Regions from separate parts of the Burkholderia sp. 22PA0099 genome, predicted to be linked through region 4. Evidence: predicted binding sites of a transcription regulator. Region 4 holds the regulator's gene; each other region holds the start of a gene.
What was found. The regulator HrcA, encoded in region 4, represses chaperone genes, less so after heat shock. The targets are predictions, from matches to a motif close to TTAGCACTCNNNNNNNNNGAGTGCTAA.
Positions count from the first base shown of each region.

Region 1: a site for HrcA is predicted at 3,531-3,557, ahead of AB4851_RS31930 (co-chaperone GroES). Genes of this name have one in related genera too.
Region 2: a site for HrcA is predicted at 3,001-3,027, ahead of AB4851_RS13780 (co-chaperone GroES). Genes of this name have one in related genera too.
Region 3: a site for HrcA is predicted at 2,850-2,876, ahead of rpoH (RNA polymerase sigma factor RpoH). Genes of this name have one in related genera too.

Region 1 covers NZ_CP163165.1:3,719,766-3,725,473, forward strand. The annotation lists gene AB4851_RS31915 (rubredoxin) at 1-87, opposite strand, end outside; gene thiD (bifunctional hydroxymethylpyrimidine kinase/phosphomethylpyrimidine kinase) at 457-1,323, shown strand; gene groL (chaperonin GroEL) at 1,471-3,111, opposite strand; gene AB4851_RS31930 (co-chaperone GroES) at 3,166-3,459, opposite strand; gene mnmH (tRNA 2-selenouridine(34) synthase MnmH) at 3,932-4,990, opposite strand; gene dhaL (dihydroxyacetone kinase subunit DhaL) at 5,183-5,708, opposite strand, start outside.
Region 2 covers NZ_CP163164.1:3,118,160-3,123,867, reverse strand. The annotation lists gene AB4851_RS13795 (TonB-dependent siderophore receptor) at 1-1,045, opposite strand, end outside; gene AB4851_RS13790 (hypothetical protein) at 1,121-1,636, opposite strand; gene AB4851_RS13785 (aldo/keto reductase) at 1,789-2,772, shown strand; gene AB4851_RS13780 (co-chaperone GroES) at 3,060-3,350, shown strand; gene groL (chaperonin GroEL) at 3,368-5,005, shown strand; gene AB4851_RS13770 (thioredoxin family protein) at 5,112-5,708, opposite strand, start outside.
Region 3 covers NZ_CP163165.1:678,805-684,512, reverse strand. The annotation lists gene leuA (2-isopropylmalate synthase) at 1-1,383, shown strand, start outside; gene AB4851_RS18330 (nuclear transport factor 2 family protein) at 1,572-1,958, opposite strand; gene AB4851_RS18325 (acyloxyacyl hydrolase) at 1,998-2,570, opposite strand; gene rpoH (RNA polymerase sigma factor RpoH) at 2,936-3,871, shown strand; gene cydP (cytochrome oxidase putative small subunit CydP) at 4,232-4,501, shown strand; gene AB4851_RS18310 (cytochrome ubiquinol oxidase subunit I) at 4,491-5,708, shown strand, end outside.
Region 4 covers NZ_CP163165.1:3,828,889-3,834,596, forward strand. The annotation lists gene grpE (nucleotide exchange factor GrpE) at 288-842, opposite strand; gene AB4851_RS32350 (hypothetical protein) at 1,208-1,369, shown strand; gene AB4851_RS32355 (RNA-binding S4 domain-containing protein) at 1,341-1,748, opposite strand; gene hemH (ferrochelatase) at 1,798-2,865, opposite strand; gene hrcA (heat-inducible transcriptional repressor HrcA) at 2,982-4,007, opposite strand; gene AB4851_RS32370 (NAD kinase) at 4,119-5,021, shown strand; gene recN (DNA repair protein RecN) at 5,041-5,708, shown strand, end outside.

The DNA.
Region 1 (5,708 bases), 110 kb from region 4:
ACCCGGGGCAATGCCCTCGTCGGGCAAGCCCGCTTCTTCGTCGTAGATCCAACCGCAGATCAGGCACATCCAGCTTTTGTATTCCATCGTTTGCCGCGCAGGGAAAAAACCAATTTTGGGGAGACGTGATGGTAACGTGCCGACGGCCGCCCTGCCTAGCATCGTGGTTTCCAGACGACCCGCGCCCAACCCGTTGCGCCTCGATCCCGGCACGCTCATCCGGGCAAAATCGTGCAGGCAAGCGCGATTCGCCGCAGCCGACGATATCGCGCGGCACCCATGCGCGCGCAGCCCGCCGCGACCCGAACCGATGCGCGGCAACCCGCCGCAAACGCCCGCCAGATATTGCATTCGGTTAAAAAAACCACGTCTTGCGCAAGTTTCCAACGCATAATGACCGGCAAGGCGCACCCGTGTGGTGCGCCGCCCGATCGTTCTCTCTTTCCCCGATTTTTCATGTCCAGCAACGCCCCTCCGATCGTCCTCACCTTCGGCTTGTTCGATCCCACCGGCGGCTCCGGCCTGCAGGCGGATTTGCTGACGCTGGCGAGCATGGGCTGTCACGGCACGTCGGTGCTGACCGGCTACACGGTCCGCGATTCGGCTTCCTGTGACGAGGTGACCGGCCTCGATCCGGACACCGTCGTCGCGCAGGCCCGGATGCTGCTCGAGGACATGCCCGTCGCCGCGTTCAAGATCGGCGCCACGGCCCGCGCCGAAGTGGTCAGCGCGATCGCCGAGGTCGTGGCCGACTACGACGGCGTGCCGCTCGTGCTGGCGCCCGACTTCACGCTCGACGACGAGCATGTGCTCGCCGCCGACGACCTGCGCGAATCGATTGCCGATCTGCTCGCCCCGCAAACCACGCTGCTGGTGGCCGATCACGCCACGCTGATCGCGCTCGCGCAGCCCGACGGCGACGCGGAAGCGCCGAACCTCGACACGGCGATCGCGCATCTGCTGTCGCAGGGCTGCGAGTACATCCTCGCCACCGAAACCGGCACGCACCGGCTCGTCAACACGTTGTACGGCGAGGAAGGCCAGATCCGGCAGGATCTCTGGGAACGCACGCCGAACCGGCTGATGGGCGTGACCGACACGCTCGCCTCGGCCATCGCGGCGCTGCTGGCCAATGGCCAGGAGCCGCCCGAAGCCGTGCGCGAGGCGCAGGAATACCTGTACCAGGCCGCGCGCGACGCGTTCCGGCCCGGCATGGGCGCCTGGGTGCCCGACCGTTTCTTCTGGGCGCGCAGCAACGAGGACGACACGCCGGCCGCCCCGGCGGCACCGGCCACGCCGCCTTACGGCGCATCGCGTCACTGAATGCATTGAACGCACGCCGGCGGGGCGCAGGCCGCCCCGGCTTTTCCGCGCTGTAAACGACAAAAAACCCGCATCGCTGCGGGTTTTTCGTTTTGCGGGGCGGGACGCGCATCGCTGCGCGCCCGTCGTGCAATCGACCGAAGTCGATTACATGTCCATGCCCATGCCGCCCATGCCGCCCGGCATGCCGCCAGCCATCGGGGCATCTTCCTTCGGCAGTTCGGCAACGGCAGCGTCCGTCGTCAGCAGCAGGCCGGCGACCGATGCTGCGTTTTGCAGCGCCGTACGCGTGACCTTGGTCGGGTCGACCACACCGGCTTCGACCATGTCGACGTATTCGCCCGTTGCGGCGTTGTAGCCGTAGTTGCCCGTACCGGCTGCAACGGCTGCCACCACGACGCTGGCTTCTTCACCACCGTTCGTGACGATCTGACGCAGCGGCTCTTCCATCGCGCGCAGCACGATCTTGATACCGGCGTTTTGATCGGCGTTCAGGCCGGTCAGTGCCGTGATCGCGGTGCGAGCGCGGATCAGCGCGACGCCGCCACCAGCCACGATGCCTTCTTCCACAGCTGCGCGCGTTGCGTGCAGTGCGTCTTCGACACGTGCCTTCTTTTCCTTCATTTCGACTTCGGTCGCAGCGCCGACCTTGATCACTGCCACGCCGCCTGCCAGCTTGGCAACGCGCTCTTGCAGCTTTTCACGGTCGTAGTCCGACGTCGCTTCTTCGATTTGCGCGCGCACTTGCTTCACGCGTGCTTCGATGTTCACGGCTTCGCCTGCGCCGTCGATGATCGTCGTGTTTTCCTTGCCCACTTCGATACGCTTGGCTTGGCCCAGTTCGGCCAGCGTTGCCTTCTCGAGCGTCAGGCCGGTTTCTTCCGCCACCACTTGACCGCCGGTCAGGATCGCGATGTCTTCCAGCATGGCCTTGCGACGGTCGCCGAAGCCCGGAGCCTTGACGGCGACGGTCTTCAGGATGCCGCGGATGTTGTTGACCACCAGCGTGGCGAGTGCTTCGCCTTCGACGTCTTCAGCGATGATCAGCAGCGGACGGCCAGCCTTCGCGACTTGTTCCAGGACCGGCAGCAGGTCACGGATGTTCGACACCTTCTTGTCGTGCAGCAGCACGAACGGGTTGTCGAGGACGGCGACTTGCTTGTCCGGGTTGTTGATGAAGTACGGCGACAGGTAGCCGCGGTCGAATTGCATGCCTTCGACGACGTCCAGCTCGTCGGCCAGCGACTTGCCGTCTTCGACGGTGATGACGCCTTCCTTGCCGACCTTGTCCATCGCTTCAGCGATGCGATCGCCGATCGACGAATCGCTGTTCGCCGAGATCGAGCCGACCTGTGCGATTTCCTTGTTCGTCGTGCAGGGCTTGCTGATCTTCTTCAGCTCTTCCACGGCTGCCGCGACGGCCTTGTCGATGCCGCGCTTCAGGTCCATCGGGTTCATGCCCGATGCGACGTACTTCATGCCTTCGCGAACGATCGATTGCGCGAGGACGGTTGCCGTCGTCGTGCCGTCGCCGGCGTTGTCGCTGGTCTTGGAAGCGACTTCCTTGACCATTTGCGCGCCCATGTTCTGGAGCTTGTCCTTCAGCTCGATTTCCTTGGCGACCGACACGCCGTCCTTCGTGACCGTCGGGCCGCCGAACGAACGCTCGAGCACCACGTTGCGGCCCTTCGGGCCCAGCGTGACCTTGACCGCGTTGGCCAGGATGTTCACGCCTTCAACCATTTTGGAACGGGCGGAATCGCCGAATACGACGTCTTTAGCTGCCATCTTTTACTCCTTGAATTCTCTGGAATGGGATCGCTGAGTAGCGTATTCGCAGGCTTACGCTGCGTTGACCACGGCCATGATGTCTTCTTCGCGCATCACGAGCACTTCCTTGCCGTCGACCTTGACGGCTTGGCCCGCGTACTTGCCGAACAGGACGCGATCGCCGACCTTCACGTCGAGCGCGATCGGAGCGCCCTTGTCGTCGCGCTTGCCCGGGCCGATCGCCAGCACTTCGCCTTGATCCGGCTTTTCAGCCGCTGCTTCGGGGATCACGATGCCCGAGGCCGTCTTGGTTTCTTGATCCAGGCGTTTGACGATCACGCGATCGTGCAAAGGACGAAGGTTCATTTTCACTCCTCTTTGAGAAACTGAAGTAACACTGAGGGATGCCGTCGGGCTGTCGCCCGGCGGCGAAGTTGTTAGCACTCTCGTGCAGCGAGTGCTAATTATATGGACGAGGTTTGACAAATTCAAGGACGGAAGGGAAAGGTTTTTTACCGGCTTCCGTTTACCCTCGATTCGATCTTTTCCTTTTAATTCAATCGCTTGATCGAATTTCCCTAGAAAACGGGTGCATAAAAAACAATCTGCCGTACCGTGCGCCCGCGCTTTTGGCACGCGTTGGCACCCTGGCAGCCGGCTGCGATCCGGCCCGCGACCGGCGATTCGTCGGCCCGGATCGCGCTCGGCGCGACGTGCTGCCCGCAGACGATAGGCCGCGCTCGCGACAGCGGCGTGAACCTCAACGTGACCGCGACGCCAGCATGGAGTCCGGGCGAGCGCCGGGAGTTCCCGGCAACGGTGCGCAACGGGTCACGGCTCAGGCCTCCCCCAGCTGCGCCAACAGGGCCTGCGCCTGGGCCGCCTGATCGGCCTCGTCCGCCATCGGCCGGAACGCGAACGCGGGGGCGCCGGCCAGTTGCCGGAACGAAGCGCGGCTGCTGCGCGCATAGGCGGGGTCGTAGTGCAGGTCGATCAGCGATTCGAACAGCACGTCGCGCGCGCCGGCCTCGGCCAGCGCCTGCCAGTCGCGGATGCGCGCGTGGCCGTGCAGCTCGGTCAGCCGCGCGAGCTGCTGCATGAACGCGGCGGGGTCGTCGAACAGATGGCCGTAATCGCGCAACAGCAGCGCCACGCGCGCGTCGCGCGCCGTTTCGACGGCCACGCAGCGCGCCGCGTGCATGCCGGCCAGCATCGTGTCGGGCAGCGTGATCTGCCCGATCTTGCGGCTCTCCGCCTCGACGAACACCGGCCGCGCCGGATCGAGCGCGCGCAGCGCCAGCACCAGCGCCGTATCGAAACCCTTCTGCGTGGGCTGCGCCGCCCCCGGCAGCGCACCGAGCAGCGAGCCCCGATGCACCGCCAGCCGCTCCAGATCGACGATTTGTGCGCCGGCCCGGCCGAGCGCGCCGAGCAATTGGGTCTTGCCGCTGCCGGTACGGCCCGTCAACACGATGTAGCGGAACCGCGCGGGCAGCACGTCGAGCTCGTCGACGACCCAGCGGCGATAGGTCTTGTAGCCGCCGTCGAGTTGCCGGGCGCGCCAGCCGATCAGGTTGAACCACGACGTCATCGAGCCGGAGCGCTTGCCGCCACGCCAGCAATAGATCAGCGGACGCCAGTTGAGCGGCCGGTCGGCGAAGGTGGTTTCGAGGTGCTCCGCGATGTTGCGCGCGACCCAGGCCGCGCCGAGGCGCGTCGCCTCGTGCGGCGACACCTGCTTGTACATCGTGCCGATCACCACGCGCTGATCGTTGCTGAGTACGGGCGCGTTCAACGCACCGGGGATGTGGTCTTCCGCGTATTCGAGCGGCGTACGCACGTCGATGATCTCGTCGAATTCGTCGACGCGGGACAGCGGAACAAGAAAGGGATTCACGGCAGGCGGGTGCGCGAGGCACAGGCGGGACAGACAGGCGCGGATTATCGCACGCGGGCCGGGGGCGGCCCGGGCAACGGCAAAGTGATCGTCCATCGCAGCGATGCGCTCGATCTCGAGCGGCGCTCGCGGCCCCGCCCGGCTTCGGGCGGGGCGCCGATGCGGCCAGCCGGTCGATTGACGGCGGCCGGCTCAGTCGCGCAGCGCGTCGCGGATCGCGGCCAGCCACAGCGCGACCGCATGCGCGCCCGGATCGGGATGGCCGAGCGCGCGCTCGCCGAGATAGCTCGACCGGCCGCGCCGCGGCATCAGCGTGGCGGTACCGGCCGCGCCTTCGGCGGCTGCAGCGGCCGATGCATCGAGCGCCTGGCGCAGATCGCCGCCGGTCGCGTCGAGCGCGGTACGCAACGCGCGCGCGGCCGGATCGAGCGCATCGATCATGGTGCGCTCGCCAGGCCGCGCGCCGCCGATCTCGCACACCCCGTCGACACCGGCCGCGAACGCCTCGGCCCAGGCCGACGCATCGGGCTTCGCCGCGCCATCGAGCGCCGCCGCCGCGCGCATCAGCATCGCCGCGTAGAGCGGGCCGGAGGTGCCGCCCACGGCGCGCCGGATGGTGGCCGACATCGCGCGCAGCACCGCGGCCGGCCGCGACGCGTCGGGCCAGCCGCCCGCCTCGGCTTCGATCGCCTGCGCGGCGCGCGACAGGCTGATGCCG
Region 2 (5,708 bases), on a different replicon from region 4:
CGCTGACGGTCAGGCGCAGGCGGTCGTTGAACGCGTGCTCGAGCCGGACCGTCGCCAACTGGCTGTCGAAGGAGGTGCGCGGCTGGCCCGTCGTCGCGCCGGGGAACGCGTAACGGTCGAGCTGGCCTGCCAGCGCCTGGGCCGCCGGCAGGCCCGAATACTCGCGCTGGCTGCGGTGGTTGAACTGCCCTTGCACGAGCAGGACCGTCCTGGGCGCGAGCTTGAACGACACGCTCGGCTTGAGCGCCCAACGCTCGCCCTTGACCTGGTCGATCGCGTTGCCGTCATGCGCGTATTCGCCCGCGAGCCGCGCGTCGATCGACGGAGCCAGCGCCCCGGTCATGTCGAAATACGGGTTGAGCGTGCCGTCGCTGCCGGTGCGCATGGCCACGTACCCGCCGCGCTTCGCCTTCGGCCGCTCCGTTTCGATATCGATCAGGCCGCCGAGCGGCGCGCCCAGGCCGCCGCCGTACAAGGTGGATGCCGGCCCCTTCAGCACCTCGATCCGTTCGATGCCGATCAGGCTCGCGGGGCTGCTGGTGGCGTTCATGCCGGTTGTCGGCAGGCCATCGAGGTAAACGTCGGCGGGGAAGCCGCGCACCAGATCGCTGACGATGGTGCTTTCCGCCGGCTCGCTCGGGACCACGCCCGAGACGTTGCGCAGCGCGTCGGCGAGCGTGCGGGCGTCCTGCTCCTCGATCCGCTGGCGCGGAATCACCTGCACGGATTGCGGCACTTCGATCAGCGGCGTGTCGGTGCGCGTCGCCGAGACGGAATCGAGCGCGGTGTCGGACTGCACGAGGCCATCCGGATGGCTCGTGACGCCGACGGCGGGCAGCGCCACCGTGACCGGCGGCTTCGAGTCGGGCGTGGGTTGCCCGACCGTTGTCGCGGCGTCGGGTGGAATCGGTTGAGCTTGCGCCGAGAGCGCGAAGGCGGCCAGTGCGGCGGCCGCGATCCGTTTCAAATTGAGCATGGTGCGATGGGCTGCGAAACCCTGCGAGATCTCGCGCGTCGCGTCGGGACGTGCGCGAACATCGGCCAAGTGAAGCCGATCCGCGCCAGACGATCGAGGCGGAGACGATGGATGCGGCGGACGCGACGGCCCGTCGCGCGGCGATCAAACGCGCGCGAAGCTACGGGACGGTCGAGGTCCGGACAGTGGGCTCAGGAATGCAGCGGGTGGGGCGCGGGCGCCGAGCGGGCCGCGGGCGGGGTCGTTGCCCGGGCGGATGGGCTGGGCCAAGCGCGGCGGGTGGTTGCCGGTGGCGATGCGCAGCCAGTAGGCCGGCATCGGCAGCACCGTGGCCAGGCCGATGCCGAGCGCCGCGCTGAACGGGCAGAGATCGCTGCCATGTGGGTGGGCCGACGGCGGCGGGGAGCCGGTCAGCGCCGCGGCCAGATCGGCGGCAGCAGCCTGCGCGGCGTGATCGACGCTGACGCCGCGTGGGGCCGCATCGTCGAACAGCGCGCCATGACCGCCGCAGATCACGAACCCGGCCGTGCTCGCGCGCGTGCTCGTGGCGAGCATCAGGCCGGGCGGAAGCAGCAGGCGGAACGCGACGATCAGCAGCAGCAACGCGGCCACTGCCGGATTCGTCACGCGCCGCGCGAGCAGATGGCGAAGTCGAATCATGGCCGCGTATTGTAGATAGATCGAAAGCTCGCAGAAAAGAAGTAGTTGGGTTGGCTTTGCGCGAAACGTACTTAGCCTTATGCGTCACATCGACGCATCCATTCGCGGAATCGGGCATGATTCCGCGCAAATCACCCTTCAACGAGGTAGCGATGGAATACGTGAAATTCGGCCGGACCGGCCTGGAAGTCTCGAAACTGGTGCTCGGCTGCATGACCTTCGGCGATGCGACGCGCGGCAATCACGCCTGGACGCTGTCCGAGGACGACAGCCGCCCGATCATTCGCCAGGCGATCGAAGCCGGCATCAACTTCTTCGACACCGCCAACATGTACTCGGACGGCACCTCGGAGGAGATCGTCGGCCGCGCACTGCGCGAATACACAAAGCGCGACGACGTGGTGATCGCCACCAAGGTCTACAACCGCATGCGCCCGGGGCCGAACGGCGCGGGCCTGTCGCGCAAGGCGATCCTCTCCGAGATCGACCACAGCCTGAAGCGGCTCGGCACCGATTACGTCGACCTGTACCAGATCCACCGCTTCGATCCGGGCACGCCGATCGAGGAAACGCTCGAAGCGCTGCACGACGTGGTGAAGGCGGGCAAGGCGCGCTATATCGGCGCGTCGTCGATGGCGGCGTGGCAGTTCGCGAAGGCGCTCTACCTCTCGCGCCAGAACGGCTGGACCGAATTCGTCGGCATGCAGAACCACCTGAACCTGCTGTACCGCGAGGAAGAGCGCGAAATGATGCCGCTGTGCGTGGATCAGGGCGTTGCGGTGATCCCGTGGAGCCCGCTGGCGCGCGGCCGCCTCACGCGCAACTGGGACGAAAGCTCGGCGCGCCAGGACAGCGACAACGTCAGCACCCGCCTGTACGCGGCCACGGCGCATGCCGACCGCGCGGTGATCGAGGCCGTGGCCGAGGTGGCCGCCGCGCGCAACGTGCCGCGCGCGCAGGTCGCGCTGGCCTGGGTCTCGCAGAAGCCGGGCGTGACCGCGCCGATCGTCGGGATTTCGAAGCCGCATCATCTGACGGACGCGCTGGCCGCGCTCGAACTGAAGCTGACCGACGCCGAGATCGCCACGCTCGAAGCGCCGTATGTACCGCACGCGGTGGCCGGCTTCACTGCCTGATTTCACGGCCTGATTTCACGGCCTGAGCGGCACTGTTGTGTCGGCCCCGTGCGTTCGCGCCGGGGCCGCGTTCGCTTGCCGCGGCGGCCCCGATCGGCTCGTGCTTCCGAGCCGCCACCGTGGCGCCCCGCTTATCGCCGTCCGCGATAACGATACTTCCGCGCTTTCATATCCATCCGCGTATCCGTTATTGGATCGGTGAACGCCCCGTTTTTATACTGGGCCTCATCAGCACTCGCCCATGACGAGTGCCAAACCCACCGCATCCAACCGAGAGGAACGCAACGATGAGTCTTCGTCCGCTGCATGATCGCGTGATCGTCAAACGGCTCGACCAGGAAACCAAGACGGCGTCGGGCATCGTGCTGCCCGACAGCGCCGCCGAGAAGCCGGATCAGGGCGAAGTGATCGCCGTCGGCCCGGGCCGGCGCGACACCGACGGCCGCCGCATCGAACCGGATCTGAAGACCGGCGATCGCGTGCTGTTCGGCAAGTACGCCGGGCAGACGGTCAAGGTCAACAACATCGAACTGCTGGTGCTGCGCGAGGAAGACATCGTCGCGGTCGTCAACGTCTGAACCTGAGAGAAACCCATATGGCTGCAAAAGAAATCGTATTCGGCGACGTCAACCGCGCAAAGCTGATCGAAGGCGTCAACGTGCTGGCGGATGCCGTCAAGGTCACGCTCGGGCCGAAGGGCCGCAACGTGGTGCTGGAGCGCAGCTTCGGCGCGCCGATCGTGACCAAGGACGGCGTGTCGGTCGCCAAGGAAATCGAGCTGGCCGACAAGCTGCAGAACATCGGCGCACAACTGGTCAAGGAAGTGGCTTCCAAGACCAGCGACACGGCCGGCGACGGCACCACCACGGCCACCGTGCTGGCGCAGGCGATCGTGCGCGAAGGCCAGAAATACGTGGCGGCGGGCCTGAACCCGCTCGACCTGAAGCGCGGCATCGACAAGGCCGTGCTGGCCGCCGTCGAGGAACTGAAGAAGATCAGCAAGCCGACCACCACGAGCCTCGAAATCGCGCAGGTCGCGACGATCTCGGCCAACGGCGAGGAATCGATCGGCCAGCGCATCGCCGAGGCGATCGACCGCGTGGGCAAGGAAGGCGTGATCACCGTCGAGGACGGCAAATCGCTGGCCGACGAACTCGACGTGGTGGAAGGCCTGCAATTCGATCGCGGCTACCTGTCGCCGTACTTCGTCAACAACCCGGATCGCCAGGTCGCGATTCTCGACAACCCGTACATCCTGCTGCACGACAAGAAGGTGTCGAACATCCGCGACTTGCTGCCGGTGCTTGAACAGGTCGCCAAGGCGGGCCGTCCGCTGCTGATCATCGCCGAGGACGTGGAAGGCGAGGCGCTGGCCACGCTGGTGGTCAACAACATTCGCGGCATCCTGAAGACGGTGGCCGTCAAGGCGCCGGGCTTCGGCGACCGCCGCAAGGCGCTGCTCGAGGACATCGCGATCCTGACCGGCGGCCAGGTGATCGCAGAGGAAACCGGCCTGACGCTGGAGAAGGCGACGCTGGCCGAACTGGGCCAGGCCAAGCGCATCGAGGTGGGCAAGGAAAACACCACGGTGATCGATGGCGCCGGCGACAAGGCGTCGATCGAGGCGCGCGTCAAGCAGATCCGCATCCAGATCGAGGATGCCTCGTCCGACTACGACCGCGAGAAGCTCCAGGAACGCGTGGCCAAGCTGGCCGGCGGCGTGGCCGTGATCAAGGTGGGCGGTGCGACCGAGATCGAGGTCAAGGAGAAGAAGGACCGCGTGGACGACGCGCTGCACGCCACGCGCGCGGCCGTCGAGGAAGGCATCGTGCCGGGCGGCGGCGTGGCGCTGATCCGCGTGCGGCAGGCGATCCGCGAGGTGCGCGGCATCAATGCGGACCAGGACGCCGGCGTGAAGATCGTGCTGCGCGCGCTGGAGGAACCGCTGCGCCAGATCGTGGCGAATGCCGGCGAGGAAGCCAGCGTGGTGGTGGCGAAGGTGGCCGAGGGCTCGGGCAACTTCGGCTACAACGCCGCGACCGGCGAGTACGGCGATCTGGTCGAATCGGGCGTGCTCGATCCGACCAAGGTGACGCGCACGGCGCTGCAGAACGCGGCTTCGGTGGCGGGCCTGCTGCTGACGACCGACGCCAGCGTGTTCGAAGCGCCGAAGGCGGCCACTGCGCCGGCCGGCCACGGCGGCGCGCCGGGCGGCCCGGATCTCGGGTTCTGAAGCACCGAACGCCTGAAGGTTCGAACGTTTGAACCTTCGGGCAAGCGATCCGCCACGGGCGGCTGGCCGATACGGCCGGCCGCCCGTGTTGCATTTCGGGCCGCGATCAGCTTGCGATCCGGGCCACGGGCGGGTTCTCCGTCGTGGCTGCCGCCGGGTTGGCGGGTTGCCCCAGCAGCCGCACGATTTCGGCCTCGGTCTGCTCGTAATCGCCCTCGCCGAAATGGCGATAGACGATCTTCCCCGATTGGTCGATCAGGTAGAACGCCGGCCAGTACTGGTTGCCGTAGGCGCGCCAGGTGGCGTAGTCGTTGTCCTGCGCGACCGGATAGGTCAGCCCGAAGCGGCCGATCGCGTCGCCCACGTTCGCGGTGCTGCGCTCGAACGGGTATTCGGGCGTATGCACGCCGATCACCGCCAGCCCCTGCGAGCGGTATTTCTCGTACCACGCTTCGACGTGCGGCAGCGTGTGGATGCAGTTGATGCAGGTATAAGTCCAGAAATCCACCAGCACCACCTTGCCGCGCAGGCTCGCCAGGGTCTGCGGCGGGCCGTTGAGCCAGTGGCCGATGCCGGCCAGCTCGGGCGCGGTGGTGGCAATGCCGGCCGGCGCGGCGAGGCCGGTGATTCCGGTGGTGCCGGGGTTTCCGGCGGCAAGCGCCGGCGCGCGGCTGGCCGCGATCACGGCGAAGCAGGCGGCCAG
Region 3 (5,708 bases), 1.1 Mb from region 4:
AAGCGGATTCCGGACGACGTGACGATCGAGGTGCTGGTGCAGTCTCGCGAGGATCTGATCGTTCGCACGTTCGAGGCGCTCGACGGCGTGCAGCGCGCGATCGTCCACCTCTACAACGCCACCTCCCCGTCGTTCCGCAAGATCGTGTTCGGCTTGTCGAAGGACGACGTCAAGGCGCTCGCCGTGAACGGCACGCGCATGATCAAGGAACAGGCGCAGGCCCGCCCCGGCACGCACTGGACCTACCAGTATTCCCCCGAAACCTTCAGCATGACCGAGCTGACCTTCGTGCGCGAAGTGTGCGACGCCGTCGCGCAAACGTGGCGGCCGACGCGCGATCACAAGATGATCGTGAACCTCCCGGCCACCGTCGAGGCAGCCACGCCGAACGTGTTCGCCGACCAGATCGAATGGATGGACCGCAACCTCGGCTACCGCGACAGCATCGTGTTGTCGGTGCATCCGCACAACGACCGCGGCACGGCCGTTGCCGCCGCCGAATTGGCCTTGCTGGCCGGCGCGGATCGCATCGAAGGCTGCCTGTTCGGCAACGGCGAGCGCACCGGCAACGTCGACCTCGTCACGCTCGCGATGAACCTCTACACGCAGGGCATCGACCCGGGCCTCGACTTCTCCGACATCGATGCGGTGCGCCGCGTGGTCGAGCGCTGCAACCAGTTGCCGGTGCATCCGCGCCATCCGTATGCCGGCGACCTCGTGTTCACGGCCTTCTCGGGCTCGCACCAGGACGCGATCCGCAAGGGCTTCGCGCAGCAGCAGCCCGACGCAATCTGGGAAGTGCCGTACTTGCCGATCGATCCGGCCGATCTCGGCCGCAGCTACGACGCCGTGATCCGCGTCAACAGCCAGTCCGGCAAGGGCGGCGCCACGTACCTGCTCGAACGCGGCATGGGCTTCACGCCGCCGCGCCGCGTGCAGATCGAATTCAGCCACGCCGTGCAGACGGTGGCCGACCAGTCCGGCGAGGAAGTGACCGGCGACGCGATCTGCGCGCTGTTCCATCGCGAATATTTCGAAACCACCGGGCCGGCCGCGCGCGTCGGCGGCACGATGAGCTGGGAGCGGCACGAGATTGCGGCCGGCGGCCCGATCGCGAGCGACGCGACGGCCGAAGCGGTGGTGGCCCATGCCGCGGCCGCCTTCGCCGGCGCGGCGGGCGCCGAGATCGAAGTGGCTTCGGTCGAGACGGTGCGCGCGGCCGACGGGCGCACGGCCATGTTCGTCGGCATCAAGATGGGCGATGCCGCCATGCGCTACGGCGTAGGCGCACACGAGGAGCCGGTGGTCGCGGCGATCGACGCGGTGGCCAGCGCGATCAACCGCTCCGACTGGCACTGCTCGGATCACCGCGCCGCGGCCTGATTTCACGGGCCGAATCGCGCCCCGAATACGGCAGGCCGACCGGCCGCACACGGTCGGCACGCAATGCGCAACCGACATGCAGGCCGGGCGATCCTCGGCAGGCAGGAACGGAAAGGCGGCCCGACAGGCCGCCTCGATGAAACCGCAGGGATGCGACGAGCATCCGCTTCACCCGCGAACGGCGGGATCTAGGTTTCGGTTGCGCAGCGCGTTGCGTGCCAGGCGAGCAAGCGCCATTGGCCGCTTTCCCGGGCCTGCAGCGAGGTGTAGGCGATCGGGAACACGATCCCGCCGTTGTTCGCCTCGAGTTCCACGATCACCCGCCCGGTCACGACGAACGCGTCGCCGCCCACCGGCATCACCTCCTGCGACTGCACCTCGATCTGGCGATAGCGGCGGCGTCCGGCCAGGATCGCGTCGATGAACTGCTGTTTCGACTCGCGCTTGCCGTTGGTGTGCACGTAATAGACGTTGTCCGACAGCAGGACGTCGAGCGCCTCGCCGTCGCCGTCGACCATCGCTCGAAACCGGTCGCGCTCGAGCGTCCGGATCGCCTCCATCTGCTGCTCCACCATCGCCGCACTCCCCGGCCTCGCGCCCGTGGCGCATGCCACTCAGAAGTTGTACTGCAAGTAGATTTGGCTGAAATTTATACCAGGATTCGGTTCTTTGATACTGGCGTTTGATTCGTGCTGGAAACGGAAGCCTGCCAGGTATTGCTGACGGGAGCCGAACTGCGCACCGACGCCCACCATGTCGGCGAACTGGAACGCCGACGACATCGTGTAATCGGTGGCAATCGTCGGGTGAGTCAGCAGCCGCACGCCCACGCCGCCCTCGATGAACGGCCGCACGTAGCCGGTGCGTTTGATGAAGCGAACCACCGGCGTGAAGCCGAATTCGCCGATGTTGCCGTGCACGGTGTGATCGCCGCCGTAATGCCAATAGGACACATGGCCTTCGGCCACGAAGGTGAAGTGCCAATCGCCGACCTGCCACCACGACCAGCCCGGGTCCCACACCACGCCGAGATCGACCTTCTTCATGTCGTGATCGGCGATGCCGCCTCCCAGTTGGACACCCCAGCGGTCGGCCATGGCCGAGGTCGAACCACCCGCCAGTACGACTGCCAGCGCCACGCTTGGCAGCCATCGTCCCGTTCCGGGACTGTTCTTCTTGTTCTGCATTCGCCACTCCAGATTCCGGGGTTGAATGGAGCATCGGCCACGCATCACGCCGCCGACTCAAAAAACGAAGTGCATCTTAGGTTAAAGGGGATTTCTTATCGGCATCGTCTTTCGAAATAATTTTCTTCAAAAATAACAAGAATCAAAATTACATCCCAAAAGATTCACGAATCATCGTCAATTTGAATCAGCAGCAACCCTGACAGGAACGGTGTACTATCAATATACATTTTTTGATAGACATCCCGGAACTCGAATGGCCCTGTCGCCTCTAAGTGTTTAGCACTCACTTGGCGAGAGTGCTAAGATGAGCTTGGTGGAATCGCCTAGTAACGGGGAATGTCCCTGATTCCAAAGGAGTTTAAGTGAGCAACGCTCTGACCCTTCCGAATATTTTTGGCTCGGCGCCTGCGAAAGCCTCATCGGCAGGCTCGCTGGCGCTCGCGTCCCAATCGATGCTGCCGGGCCAACTCGGCAATATCGACGCCTATATCCAGGCGGCCAACCGGATTCCGATGCTGACGCTTGAAGAAGAGCGTCAATACGCCACGGAATTCCGTGACCAGAACAACCTCGAATCGGCTCGCCGGCTGGTGCTGTCGCACCTGCGGCTAGTCGTGTCGATCGCGCGCAACTACCTGGGCTACGGGCTGCCGCACGGCGACCTGATCCAGGAAGGCAACATCGGCCTGATGAAGGCCGTGAAGCGCTTCGATCCGACTCAGAACGTCCGCCTCGTTTCGTACGCGATCCACTGGATCAAGGCCGAGATCCACGAGTACATCCTGCGCAACTGGCGCATGGTGAAGGTCGCCACGACCAAGGCGCAACGCAAGCTGTTCTTCAACCTGCGCAGCCACAAGAAGGGCTTGCAGGCGATGACGCCCGAGGAAATCGAAGGCCTCGCGCAAGAGTTGAACGTCAAGCGCGAAGAAGTGGCCGAGATGGAAACGCGGCTGTCGGGCGGCGACATCGCGCTCGAAGGGCAGGTGGACGACGGCGAGGAATCGTTCGCCCCGATCGCCTATCTGGCCGATTCGCATAACGAACCGACGGCCGTGATCGCCGCGCGCCAGCGCGACCGCCTGCAGACGGACGGCATCTCGGAAGCACTCGAATCGCTCGACGCGCGCAGCCGCCGCATCATCGAGGCGCGCTGGCTTCATGTCGACGACGACGGTTCGGGCGGCTCGACGCTGCACGATCTCGCCGCCGAGTTCGGCGTGTCGGCCGAACGCATCCGCCAGATCGAAGCCAGCGCAATGAAGAAAATGCGCGCCGCACTCGCCGAATACGCGTAACGCCCAGGCAAGCTGCCCGGCCTCGTTTGATCGAGCCCGCTGTCGCAAGACAGCGGGTTTTTTGTTTTGGGCTGCACAACAGCGCTACCACCCCCGCTCCATTTTTCCTGACACTCGTCGGGTGCCATCCTATAACTAGAAATATTCGGCATTCCGTAGGATTGTTCCAAATCGGATTCGCGATTCAGAGCAAGCTTTGCGACACATCAAATACAAATCGCCATTTCGCGACCGTCCGCCGCAGGTTGAATTGCAATTATCGCAGCGCACAATTTTAAAATTTTAATGTCCTTCCGCGTGCGCCAAACGGCGCGACGAACGATACCCAACCGGCCTATCCAGGGCGCTGCTCAACCGATCATGTCGCTGCTTCTCACTCCCAAGCCCACACCGCGCGATGCCCCGCGCACGCTACGCACACGCCTCGTCGCCTGGGCCAAGGGGCCGACGCTCGTGCGCGACCTGTCGGCCGTGCTGGCCATCAAGCTGGTTCTTCTGATGGCGCTCAAGTACGCCTTCTTCAATCACCCGCAGGCGGATCACATGCAATTGCCGCCGGCCGTCGTCGCCGCCCGCCTGCTTGGGCCCACCACCCCTGATTCCTCCAAGGGAGACCACCATGATCAGTAGCGAAGTCGTCGATCTGTCGCGACTGCAGTTCGGCATCACAGCGCTCTACCATTTCCTGTTCGTTCCACTCACGCTCGGCATGTCCTGGCTGCTCGTGATCATGGAAACCGTCTACGTCATGACGGGCAAGCAGGTCTACAAGGACATGACGCAGTTCTGGGGCAAGCTGTTCGGCATCAATTTCGCGATGGGCGTGACCACCGGCATCACGCTCGAATTCCAGTTCGGCACGAACTGGTCGTACTACTCGCACTACGTCGGCGACATCTTCGGCGTGCCGCTCGCGGTCGAAGGGATGATGGCCTTCTTCCTCGAATCCACGTTCGTCGGGCTGTTCTTCTTCGGCTGGAACAAGCTGTCGAAGGTCAAGCACCTGATGGTCACGTTCCTCGTGGCGGTCGGCTCGAACCTGTCGGCGCTGTGGATCCTCGTCGCGAACGGCTGGATGAACAACCCGGTCGGCGCGCAGTTCAACTATCAGACCATGCGCATGGAGCTGTCGAGCCTGGCCGACGTGCTGTTCAATCCGGTCGCGCAGGTCAAGTTCGTGCATACGGTGTCGGCCGGTTATGTCACGGCGTCGATGTTCGTGCTGGGCGTGTCCGCGTGGTATCTGCTGCGCCGCCGCGACACGGCCTTCGCGTTGCGCTCGTTCGCGGTGGCCGCCGGCTTCGGGCTGGCTTCCACGCTGTGCGTGATCGTGCTCGGCGACGAATCGGGCTATACCACCGGTGAAGTGCAGCAGGTCAAGCTGGCCGCGATCGAATCGGAATGGGAAACGACCCAGGCGCCGGCCGCACTCACGTTGTTCGGGATTCCGAACCAACAGGAGCAGCGCACCGATTACGCGATCCGCATTCCCTATGTGCTCGGGCTGATGGCCACGCGCTCGATCGACGAACCGGTAGTGGGCCTCAATGATCTGATCAAGCGCAGCGAGGACCACATCCGCAGCGGCATGATCGCCTACGCGGCCCTGCAGAAGCTGAAGGCCGGCGACACCAGCGAGGCCACGCGCGCCAGCTTCGACGCACACAAAACCTACCTCGGCTACGGGCTGATGCTCAAGCAGTTCACGAACAACGTCACGGATGCCACGCCGCAGCAGATCGCCGAGGCGGCGAAGAAAACCATCCCGCCCGTCGCGCCGGTGTTCTTCTCGTTCCGGCTGATGGTGCTGCTCGGCGTGATGATGCTCGTCACCTTC
Region 4 (5,708 bases):
ACCCCGAACACGATGCGGCTATTCAATTTTTTCAATCGCCGGCGGCACGCGGCCGAACGGCGATCGGGGCCGAAACAATCCGACCCCGAAAAACGACAACGGGCAAGCGAGGAAACGACGCGCGGGGCGATCCATGCCGGGCCAGCCGGCGGCATCGCCTTGCGATTCGCCGAAGGCGAACCGGCTTCATCGCGGCGCGGATCAGGACCCACGCGCCGCCGGCCGGCTTTCCCGCCGGCCTCCCCAACCTGAGGGGCGCGCTCGGGGCGCGCCGCCTTCCTTTTTGCTTACTTCGGCTGCGCGACCGTCACGAGCGCCGGGCGCAGCACGCGGTCGGCAATCGTATAGCCCTTTTGCAACACGTTGACGACGGTGTTGGCTTCCTGCTCGGCCGGCACCATCGAGATCGCCTGATGCTGATGCGGATCAAATTTCGCGCCCACCGGGTTGATCACGTTCACGCGGCCCTTTTCGAGCGCGTTGTTGAGCTGGCGCAAGGTCAATTCGACGCCTTCGCGAATCTTCGCGACGTCGTCCGACGTGTCGCCCACGGCCGCTTCGAGGCTGTCGATCACCGGCAGCAGGTGCTCGGCGAAGCTTTCGATGGCGAACTTGTGCGCCTTGGCGACGTCTTCCTGTGCACGGCGGCGCGCGTTTTCGGTTTCGGCCTTCGCGCGCAGGAAGTGCTCCTGCAGCTCGGCAACCTTGGCTTGCGCTTCGGCCAGCGCGGCGTCGGCTTCGGCGGCCTGCGGCACGTCGGCCTGGGCCGGCTGAGCAGCCTGTGCGTCGCGGCCGGTTTCGTCGGCCGGTTGAGCAGCCGGATTCTCTTGCGTGTTTTCCATGTCGCTGAAATCGATTGGGTGAATGAAAGCCAGCCCGGCGGCACGCTGCGGACAAGGCCCGTGGCCTGCCTGCCGAGCAACAGAAACCCACATAGGGCCGAAAACAACAATTTCAAGAGGGTCTTTCGGCGGTTCGCGTCCGATCGGCAGGATCGACCCGCAACCGGCCGTAACAACCGTTACCACCACCCCACTGGATCGGCCCCGGACGCTGCACTACACTGCGTCTGAGGCTGCCCGGACCCACCCCGACGCGGCCCGATTCGTCGGATCATTTCGAACGACGCACAGCGCGCGCGCACCACTCACCGGCCGCCGCCTTCCGATTGCGGACCCGTTCCGCTGGCCGTCCCAAGGGGAGTACCGTGAAATTGACCTTTGTCATTTCGGTGGTCGCGCTGGTACTCGTGGCCGGCACCACCACCATCTGCATGTCGGGCGCCGTCACCGATCGCACCACCGAATACGGCAGCGCGCGGGCGACGTTCGAGCCCACCTTCAGCGCCCATTCGAAAGTTTGTCGATGATCCGGCGGTCGCGCTTGGTCGGGCGGCCGTGCATCTCGGCGGCCGGCTCGCGATAATGCCGTCGCCGATCGAGTTCGGCAAGCCGTTTCGCCCGCCCTTCCGCGGTTTCCGAATACAAGGTCTGAGCGATGCTAGCCGGGCCGCGCAGGTCGCAGATCCCGAGCACTTCCACTTGCCAGACCACCGTTTCGATGGTGATTTCCACACGATCGCCCACCCGCACGTCCTTCGACGGCTTGACGGCCGCGCCGCCGATCCGCACCCGGCCCTTCTCGACGGCGTCGGTGGCCAGCGAGCGCGTCTTGAAGAAGCGCGCCGCCCATAGCCATTTGTCGATCCGCAGCTTGGCGCCCGGTTCGGTCGAAATCCGGTAGTTCATCGGCTTGATTCCGCTTCGTGACGGTGAATGAGGCTCGGGCCGCCCCGGTTCAGGCGGCCGTCTCGGCCGGCACCGCCACGCGCGCCGGCCAGCCCTGCAGGTTTTCCGCGACGATCTGGCCCAGCGCGTCGATCCAGGCCGGCGACGCATTCAGGCACGGAATGCGGTGGAACGCGCCACCGCCGGCATGCAGGAATTCGTCGCGCACTTCCATGCCGATTTCCTCGATGGTTTCGAGGCAATCGGACGTGAAGCCGGGGCAGAACACGTCGGCGCGCTTGACGCCGGCCGCGCCGAGTTCGCGCAGCGTCGGCGCCGTGTACGGCTGCAGCCATTCGGCCTTGCCGAAGCGCGACTGGAACGTGACGAGGCATTCGAGCGAGCCGAGGCCGAGCGTGGCGATCAGCAGCGCCGCCGTTTGCTGGCACTGGTCATGGTACGGATCGCCGAGGTCGAGCGTGCGCTTCGGCACGCCGTGGAAACTGAGCACCAGCTTGTCGCCGGCCGCGAAATCGGGGCGACCGTGCTCGGCCCAGTAATGCAGCACCTGCTCGGCCAGCGCATGAATATAGGCGGGATGGTCGGCGTAGTGGCGCACCGTGCGCACTTCGAGCTGGTTGCGCATGCGCCCCAGCGCGGCGAACGCCGCGTCGAACGCGGTTGCCGTGGTGGACGACGAATACTGCGGATACAGCGGCATCAGCAGCACCCGTTCCGCGCCCGCGTGCTTCAACTGGCCGAGCACCGTGCCGATGTCGGGCGTGCCGTAGCGCATCGCGTAATCGACCATCACCTGATAGCTGTTGGCGGCGAACAGCGGCCGCAGGCCTTCGACCTGCCGCTCGGTGTGCACGCGCAACGGCGAGCCTTCGGGAGTCCAGACGGTCGCGTATTTCTTCGCCGAGGCGCGCGAGCGGAACGGCAGGATCAGCCCGCGCAGGATCGGCTGCCAGGCGATGGCCGGGATTTCCACCACGCGCGGATCGGACAGGAATTGCGCCAGATAGCGCCGCACGGCGCCCGGCGTGGGCGCGTCGGGCGTGCCGAGATTGACGAGCAGAACGGCGATGCGATGCGCCGGCGCGTGTTGCGACGGCGGCTCGAGATCAAAACGCATGAACGGGGATGGGCCTGGGCACCGGATCGAACGAGCCTCATTATAGCGACGGCCCACGACCCGGCGACACGAGACGGCGAAAGGCCGACGCGCCAATCGGGGCAATAGCGAACGGCTTACTGGTTGCCGCTCAAGGTCAGCGACAGCAGCCGCGCCGTGATGTCGACGATCGGGATCACGCGGTTGTAGGCCATCCGCGTCGGCCCGATCACGCCGAGCGTGCCGACGATCTTGCCGTTCACCTCATAGGGCGCGGTGACGACGCTCATCTCGTCGATCGGCACCAGCGTCGATTCCCCGCCGATGAAGATCTGCACGCCCTGCGCATGGCTCGACACGTCGAGCAGTTGCAGCAGGCTGGTTTTCTGGTCGAACACGTCGAACAGCTTGCGCAGCCGCGCCATGTCGGACGACAGATCCGCCACTTCGAGCAGGTTGCGCTCGCCCGAGATCAGCAGCGTGTCGCCGTCGTCGGGCGTTTCGGTGCTGGCCGTGACGGCGGCGTGCATCAGTGCGGTCACGTCGTCGCGCAGCGCGTCGATTTCCTCGCGCAGGCGGCGGCGCACCTCGTCGAACGACAGCCCGGCGAAATTGGCGTTGATATAGTTCGAGGCCTCGGTCAGCTGCGACGGCGAATAATCGCGCTGGGTGGCCATCATGCGGTTCTGCACGTCGCCCTCGGGCGTGACGATGATCAGCAGGATCCGCTTGTCGGACAGCCGCATGAATTCGACCTGCTTGAACACATGGCTGCGGCGCGGGGTCAGCACCACGCCGGCGAACTGCGACAGGTTGGACAGCACGCTGGCGGCGGCGGCCACCACCTTCTGCTGCGGCTCGCCCGCCTGCAGGGTGGTTTGCACGAGCCGCGTGAGCGCGTCGCTGTCGATCGGCGATTCGACCGACAGCATGGTGTCGACGAACAGCCGATAGCCGCGTGGCGTCGGTACGCGCCCGGCGGAGGTGTGCGGGCTCGAAACGAGGCCAAGCTCCTCCAGGTCGGACATCACGTTGCGGATGGTGGCCGGGCTCAGCTCGAGCCCGGAATACCGGGACAACGTGCGCGAGCCGACCGGCTGACCGTCGGCGATATACCGTTCGATCAGGGTTTTCAGGAGGGTGCGTGCGCGGGGATCTAACATGGTCGAAAATTCTAGCGCAAGCGCGCGGCGCCCGCGAGGGTTGCGGCGCCAAGGCGCCCTCGGCCTCCCGGCCGGTTCCTTTTCGTCATCCAGCTATGGTGTAATGCCGCCATGAATACCGGCAACCAGTTCCAGACCGTGGCGCTCGTCGGGCGCAGCAACACCCCCGGCATCGCCGAACCGCTCGCCGCGCTGGCCGCTGCCATCGTGAAGCGAGGGCTCGAAGTCGTCTTCGAGGCAGCCACCGCGCAAGAATACGGCATCAAGGGCCATCCGGCGCTGACACCCACCGAAATCGGCGCGCGCGCCGACGTCGCGATCGTGCTCGGCGGCGACGGCACCATGCTCGGCATCGGCCGCCAGCTTGCCCCCTACCGCACCCCGCTGATCGGCATCAACCACGGCCGGCTGGGCTTCATCACCGATATCTCGGCCTCCGAGATGCTCGACCTGGTGCCGCTGATGCTGTCGGGCAGCTTCGAGCGCGAGGAACGCACGCTGCTCGAAGCGCGCATCGTGCGCAACGGCGAGCCGATCTATCACGCGCTGGCCTTCAACGACGTGGTGGTGAACCGCAGCGGCTTCTCCGGGATGGCCGAATTACGGGTCTCGGTGGACGGCCGCTTCATGTACAACCAGCGCTCGGACGGCCTGATCGTGGCCACCCCCACCGGCTCCACGGCCTACGCGCTGTCGTCGGCCGGCCCGATCCTGCATCCGCAACTGCAGGGCATCGTGCTGGTGCCGATCGCCCCGCACGCGCTGTCGAACCGGCCGATCGTGCTGCCCGACGACGTCAAGGTCGGCATCCAGATCATCGGCGGGCGTGACGTCAACGTGAACTTCGACATGCAGTCGTTCACGGCGCTGCAACTGAACGACACCATCGAGGTGCGCCGCTCGCGCCACACGGTGCCATTCCTGCATCCGGTCGGCTACAGCTTCTACACGACGCTGCGCAAGAAGCTGCACTGGAACGAGCATCCGTCGCACGACGACGATCCGGAATCCTGACGCGGCCGCGCCACCCACCATGCTCCGCCATCTCTCGATTCGCGACTTCGTCATCGTCGCCGGGCTCGACCTCGAATTCGACACCGGCTTCAGCGTGTTCTCCGGTGAAACCGGCGCCGGCAAGTCGATCCTGATCGATGCGCTCGCGCTCGCGCTCGGCGAGCGGTCAGACGCCAGCGTCGTGCGCGCCGGCTGCCAGCGCGCCGACATCACCGCCGAATTCACGCCGCACGACCGTGTCGCGCAATGGCTCGACGTGCATGCGTTCGATGCCGACGACGTGGTCATGATGCGCCGCGTCATCGACGCCAACGGCCGGTCGCGCGCGTTCATCAACGGCACCAGCGCCACGCTCTCGCAATTGCGCGAGCTGGGCGAGATGCTGGTCGACGTGCACGGCCAGCACGCGCACCAGTTGCTGATGCGGCCCGACGCCCAGCGCGAGATGTTCGACACGCACGCAGGCCTGACGGCCGACGCGGCCGCCGTGGCGCGCGCCTGGCGCGCCTGGCGCGATGCGCTCCATCAGATCGAGCTCGCGCAAACCCACGAGCGCGAACTGCAGCTCGAACGCGAAAAACTGGCCTGGCAGCTCGCCGAACTCGACAAGCTCGCGCCGCAACCGGGCGAATGGGACGAGGTCAACAGCGAGCACGGCCGCCTCACGCATGCGGCGAACCTCAGCCA